Regions from separate parts of the Bacillus sp. AFS031507 genome, predicted to be linked through region 3. Evidence: riboswitches for the same ligand, from Rfam matches in the RefSeq annotation. Region 3 holds a riboswitch; each other region holds the start of a gene.

What was found. A riboswitch is a leader RNA that binds a small molecule or an ion and turns the genes downstream of it on or off. The one in region 3 is predicted to bind S-adenosylmethionine.
Region 1: another riboswitch for S-adenosylmethionine. It lies ahead of metK (methionine adenosyltransferase); the one in region 3 lies ahead of COE25_RS00155 (homoserine dehydrogenase).
Region 2: another riboswitch for S-adenosylmethionine. It lies ahead of mtnW (2,3-diketo-5-methylthiopentyl-1-phosphate enolase); the one in region 3 lies ahead of COE25_RS00155 (homoserine dehydrogenase).

The regions. Positions count from the first base shown of each region.
Region 1 covers NZ_NUOW01000015.1:9,540-11,814, reverse strand. Annotated here, with positions in the region: gene metK (methionine adenosyltransferase) at 1-1,178, opposite strand, end outside; SAM riboswitch class I at 1,379-1,518, opposite strand; gene pckA (phosphoenolpyruvate carboxykinase (ATP)) at 1,770-2,275, shown strand, end outside.
Region 2 covers NZ_NUOW01000013.1:395,106-397,380, reverse strand. Annotated here, with positions in the region: gene COE25_RS14545 (pyridoxal phosphate-dependent aminotransferase) at 1-1,061, shown strand, start outside; SAM riboswitch class I at 1,145-1,253, shown strand; gene mtnW (2,3-diketo-5-methylthiopentyl-1-phosphate enolase) at 1,326-2,275, shown strand, end outside.
Region 3 covers NZ_NUOW01000001.1:28,294-30,568, forward strand. Annotated here, with positions in the region: gene COE25_RS00155 (homoserine dehydrogenase) at 46-1,284, opposite strand; SAM riboswitch class I at 1,389-1,500, opposite strand; gene COE25_RS00160 (GNAT family acetyltransferase) at 1,597-2,271, opposite strand.

The DNA of each region.
Region 1 (2,275 bases), on a different contig from region 3:
AATGTTTCTACTTTATCTGTGCGCTCCCAAGGAAGATCCACATCAGTACGGCCAAAGTGACCGTAAGCTGCTGTTTGTTGGTAAATTGGACGACGAAGATCCAACATGTTAATGATACCTGCAGGGCGAAGGTCAAAGTTTTCACTTACAAGGTCAACTAACACATCTTCGCTTACTTTACCTGTACCAAACGTATCAACAGCAATCGAAACTGGTCTTGCTACACCAATAGCGTAAGCAAGTTGAACTTCTACCTTATCAGCAAGGCCAGCAGCCACGATGTTTTTAGCAACATAACGTGCTGCGTAGGCAGCTGATCGGTCCACTTTTGTAGGATCCTTACCAGAGAAGGCACCACCGCCATGGCGAGCATATCCACCATACGTATCTACGATGATTTTCCGGCCTGTTAAGCCAGCATCTCCTTGTGGTCCGCCAATAACAAAACGGCCGGTTGGATTAATAAAGTATTTTGTCTTTTCATCGATTAATTCTTTTGGAACTACCGGATTAATAACATATTCCTTCAAGTTACGTTGAATTTGCTCTAACTCAACTTCAGGATTGTGTTGAGTGGAAATAACAATCGTATCAATGCGTACTGGTTTATCGTTCTCATCATATTCAACCGTTACTTGTGTTTTTCCGTCTGGACGTAAGTAATCAAGAACCTTATCTTTACGTACTTCTGTTAAACGGCGAGCAAGTTTGTGCGCTAGTGAAATGGGAAGAGGCATAAGCTCTTTTGTTTCATTACAAGCAAAACCAAACATTAAACCTTGGTCCCCTGCACCAATTGCTTCGATTTGTTCATCGGACATTTGACCTTCACGCGCTTCCAAAGCTTGGTCAACACCCATCGCGATATCTGGAGACTGTTCATCAATAGATGTTAAAACAGCACAGGTTTCTGAGTCAAAACCGAATTTCGCGCGATTGTAGCCGATGTTTTTAATCGTTTCACGGACAATTTTTGGAATATCCACGTAGGTAGATGTGGTGATTTCTCCTGCTACTAGAACTAGTCCTGTTGTTACTGAAGTTTCAGCCGCAACACGGGCATTAGCATCCCTTGCTAAAATAGCATCTAAAATGGAATCAGAAATTTGGTCACAGATCTTATCAGGATGACCCTCAGTAACTGATTCAGAAGTGAACAAACGACGTTTTGTTGACATCTGAATTCCTCCTATAATATGAGATAATCGAGGTCTTAGGAAGGTTACAGGAATACTTCCTTAAACTTCGAGAATTTGATACGGTACTCATTCCCTTAGTATGTAATAAACAAAGGATTTTTATTAGAGACTCTTTTCATAAAGGACTTATACAAAACAAAAAACCTTACCAGAGAGGAAAGGTTGTTCCGGGCCTTTCGCTCTTATCGTTCAAGGTCAAAGCCTTGCGTCAGATTAGCACCTTCGCATCCTGAAAAGGACCTTTTAAGTGGTCAATCTTTTCATACTGCAGGTTGCTGGGTTTCATTGGGCCTGTCCCTCCACCAGCTCAGGATAAGAGAGTATCCGTTCAAATTAGAATAATATCACACTTCCCAACAATGTCAATGAATTTTTTAAGATATGTCTTTCACAACAAAATGGGAATAATACGAAGTAAGTTAGTCTCTATTTATAAATATTTTTTATATCTTCAATTAAAGTTTTATAATATATAAATTTTGTTAAATAGGATACATCAATTCGACTAATGTGTTATACTTTTTATATTATTAACAACATAAAAACTAAAATAAAGGAAGGTCTCATTAAATGAATTCTGTTGATACTCCTAATGAATTAAATCAATTGTTAAATGAAAGTCATGTTCATGTGCAATTATCTGTTCCTCAATTAGTTGAGAAAGTCTTAACCCGACATGAAGGAGCACTAACTTCTACGGGAGCAATTAGTGTCGTTACTGGAAAATATACTGGCCGGTCTCCACAGGATAAATTCATTGTTTTAGAAGATTCAACTAAAGACAAAATTGAATGGGGCACGACCAATCAACCAATTTCAGAACCGGTTTTTACAAAGCTTTATCAAAAGGTCATAAATTATTTACAACAGAAAAATGAGATCTTTGTTTTTAAAGGATTTGCGGGTGCTGATAAAAAATCACGTTTATCCATCAAAGTCGTAAATGAATTAGCTTGGCAAAATTTATTTGTACACCAGTTATTTATTCGCCCGTCGGATGAAGAACTACTTGCCCATGATGCTGGATTTACCGTTATTTCTGCACCTAATTTCAAGGCAGATCCGGCTATCGATGG
Region 2 (2,275 bases), on a different contig from region 3:
GGCAAGGCAACCCCGATCAGCCAACGCCTTCTCATATTGTTAAAAAACTTCAAGATGCAGCAGTGAATCCATTAAATCATAAATATTCTCCTTTTCAGGGACATCGTTATTTAAAACAGGCTGCCGCTGATTTTTATTTAAGAGAATATGGAGTGACCATTGATCCGGATAAAGAAGTGGCAATTTTGTTTGGGGGTAAAGCAGGACTTGTCGAAATCCCTCAATGCTTATTAAATCCGGGGGATACCATCCTTGTACCTGACCCCGGTTACCCGGATTATTGGTCTGGGGTTGCTCTTGCAAAAGCTGAAATGGTTACGATGCCGTTACGAGAGGAAAATAACTTTCTGCCGGATTATTGCGAACTGGATAAGTCTGTTTTATCAAAAGCAAAGTTAATGTTCCTCAATTATCCTAATAATCCAACAGGAGCTACAGCTACTCATGAATTTTTTGATGAGACTATTAAGCTAGCGAGTGATCATGATATTTGTGTTGTTCATGATTTTGCCTATGGTGCTATTGGTTTCGATGGTGAAAAACCAATAAGTTTTATGCAGGTTGAAGGGGCTAAAGAGGTTGGGATAGAGATATATACTTTATCAAAAACCTTTAATATGGCAGGCTGGCGTGTTGGTTTTGCTGTTGGGAATGAGAGTGTGATTTCAAGCATCGAACTTTTACAGGACCATCTTTATGTTAGTTTATTTGGGGCTGTACAAGAGGCAGCGGCTGAGGCTTTAATGGGCCCTCAGGATTGTGTACGGGAACTAAACGATCTTTATGAGCGAAGACGTAATGTATTGATTGATGGGCTTCGTTCATTGGGATGGAATGTCACCGCGCCAAAGGGTTCCTTTTTCGCGTGGCTCAAAGTTCCTGAGGGCAAAACATCTGAGGAATTTGCTAACATTTTACTTGAACAAGCACATATCATGGTTGCACCGGGAATTGGCTTTGGAGAATTTGGAGAAGGATATGTCCGTGTTGGGTTATTAACATCAGAACAACGATTAGCCGAAGCTGTTGAAAGAATTAGTCGTTTGGAAATATTCTGTTAAATCGATTGACATTTTTTATTTTTCTTGCGATAATGCAAATTAAAGTTAAACAACATTATAAATTTAATAAAATACGAATCGTTTTCTTATCAAGAGCAGGCGGAGGGAAAAGCCCGATGAAGCCCGGCAACCGACTTAAACCAGTTTTAGGCACGGTGCTAATTCTTGCAGCAACAAGCTGATAGATGAGAAGATGTTAGTTTGCGGCTAACCTCTTCTTTGTTGAAGAGGTTTTTTATGTTTTTTGAAAGGACGTGTTTTTGAATGTCTAAAATAATTGCTACATATTTACTGCATGATGAAAAAAAGCCAACCAAAAAGGCTGAAGAGATTGCACTTGGATTAACTGTAGGTTCATGGACGAACTTGCCTGAACTAGAGCAAAGCCAATTACGCAAGCATAAAGGCAGTGTGGTATCAGTTGAAACGATTCCTGCAGAAAAAGGTGACCAATCTTTAATCCGCATATCCTATCCAGCGATTAATTTTTCTAATGACCTGCCTGCTATTTTAACAACCGTTTTCGGTAAGCTTTCATTAGATGGAAAAATAAAATTACTAGATTTACAGTTTGATGATGGATTAAAGAGTCAGTTCCCTGGCCCAAGGTTTGGAATTGAAGGTCTTCGGAAGAAATTAAACGTTTATAATAGACCGCTTTTAATGAGTATCTTTAAAGGAGTGCTCGGTAAAGATCTCGCATTTTTAGTTGAGCAATTAAAGCAACAAGCCCTTGGTGGTGTAGATTTTGTGAAGGACGATGAAATCCTTTTTGAAAATGAGCTAACACCATTTGAAAAAAGAATTGTCGAAGGAAAAAAGGCATTGCAAGAAGTATTTGACCAAACAGGACATCGAACTTTGTATGCAGTTAACCTAACGGGTAGAACATCGCAGCTGAAGGAAAAAGCAAGGAAGGCTGCAGAGCTTGGAGCGGACCTCTTACTGTTTAATGTGTTTTCCTATGGCATAGACGTCCTGCAGGAATTAAGAGAAGACGATAAAATTGCCTTACCGCTCATGGCACACCCTGCAGTTAGTGGTGCTTTTACATCATCTCCAGTTTATGGATTATCCCATTCATTATTGCTTGGAAAGTTGCTTCGTTATGCTGGTGCTGATTTGTCGTTGTTCCCATCCCCATATGGAACCGTGGCGTTAGAGAAGACGAAAGCACTGTCGATTGCAAGTGAGTTAACCGTAGAAGATGTCTT
Region 3 (2,275 bases):
AATGCTCTTTCGGGAATAACCGCTTGCTCGCTACATTCCTTTAACTTAAAGGGCAGCTAAGGTTACCTCACTAATTTTGTTCTCTGTTTCATACTCACCTATTATTTGAAAGTAACACCTTGGCTGCTGGTCATTAATTAAACGTTCAATTTCTTCCTTTGTTGCCCGGATAATGGCTGTCTCATCAATAGCTTGAGTAATCCATGTAATCAAAGGGTTTTTATAATTTTTTGAGAGACCTTGAATTAACCATAAGCCTTCTACATCCTCTTTTTTCTCTCCATCACATAATGCAATTGTTTCTTTGAAATTCTTATTTGAAGGCCGATTTTGACAGACATAGACCAAATCTTCGATAACAGCACTAGCAGTTGGATACATCCCAGCTCCAGGTCCTTGCAAAGTAATACTACCAACGATATCAGAATGAATATTTACCGCATTTTCTACCCCTTCAACGGAATAAAAAGGATGCGACTTTCCAACAAGAACCGGTCTAACCGTTGCATTAATTTGATCACCTATCTTATTAATACTTGCAATATGTTTAAACCTTAACCCTAGCTTTTCAGTTGATTCGATTAATTCACTTGTGATCGAAGTAATTCCTTCCCGTTCAACATCCTGCCAATTTGGTTCTATACCAAAAGCTATTCTGCTGAGAATTATTGTTTTATAAAAAGCATCAAACCCCTCCACATCGTTGGTTGGATCCGCTTCAGCATACCCCTTCCCTTGTGCTAAACTAAGCGCAGCAACAAAGGACTGTTTTTTCTCCCGCATTTCAGTAAGAATGAAATTTGATGTCCCGTTAAGAATGCCTTGTACGGTACGAACACGGTTAACATTTAATAGCTGCCTAAGGGTTTGAATAACTGGAATTCCTCCCGCAACTGTTGCTTCGAAACCGACTGAAACTTTATGACTCTCTGCTAGCTTGAGCAGCTCATTACCGTGATGTGCAAACATCTCTTTATTTGCTGTGATTATGTGGCAACCACTTTGTATAGCTTGTTTTAAAAAAGTAAAGGGTTGTTCTTTGTCGACTATTGCTTCGACAACAACATCCAGTTGAGGTAGTTTAAGAATTTCGGCAAAATCTGTAGTTATTAAAACATCTTCACTTATGTCTCTTGTTTTTTGTTTATTTTTTATTAGCACTGCAGCTACTTCTACTTTTCTTCCTAAAACATTAGTTAGTTCATCAGCGTGGGATTGTATTGTTTTATATACCCCTTCACCCACTGTACCAAAGCCTAGAATTGCCACTTTAATGACAGACATGCTTTCCACCCCTTAAATAATATTAGACATGACCAATAGGTTGTTTCTTTTAATATCATATAAATAAGAAAAACCCTCTTCATAAGAAGAGGGTAGATTTCCTCCTCTTATCTGTCAGGTTAAAAATAACCTGCAGGAATTAGCACCTTTTCAAGAATTACCTTGATGGTTGCCGGGCTTCATCGGGCCTAGTCCCTCCGCCGCTCTGGATAAGAGTTTTATTTAGTTAGTTTTTCATTAAATTTCCAAGTTATAAAGAGAATTCTAGTTGATTCCAAGATAGTTGTCAATATTATTTGAAATTTCTTTTTATTAAAGTGGTAATAGGGAGACAAATTCCTTTTTCCCCAGTCGATCTATCATTTCGAGCCAATCCTTCGGCTTATTTGTAAGAATTGAATAGTATGTCGTCAGAAAATCCTTTACCAGGTTTGCTGGTAGTGAATTAAGTCCTTCATCTTGAATTGGCATGAAACATAAATCTAGACCTGCTACAGCTTCCCCATTGTTTTTCCAGGAAGGATGAACATATGAAAAATCAATGCGTTTATAACCCAAATGGGAGAGAACTTCACGTCGGACATATGGATCCATAACCTTTACTCCACCAAATTCGTGTTGTTCAACCCGGTACGGATCGTATATTTCTGCAAACATCCCGAATAGCTCGTTACCATTTTCTTTAGCTAATTGTTGTAAATCCTTTAAACGGTTATGCGCTAAAAAACGGCCAAGGCTTAAGCCTGGTTTACTGATGATTGTAAAATCTGTCATAGCAATATTCCAATCCGGATAATAACGATATTCAGTTGCTCCTGTGACTTCGTCTCCATCGACAGCAACAAACACGCGAATACTCGGATCTTCTAATGGCTCTTTCCATAGCTCATATTCTAATACTTCTTCTGGAGGAAAAATTTCTCCCATTAAGTTATGAAGCTTTTTAAAATTAGGGTCTGCTATACTGGTTATTCTAATATATTCCATTATG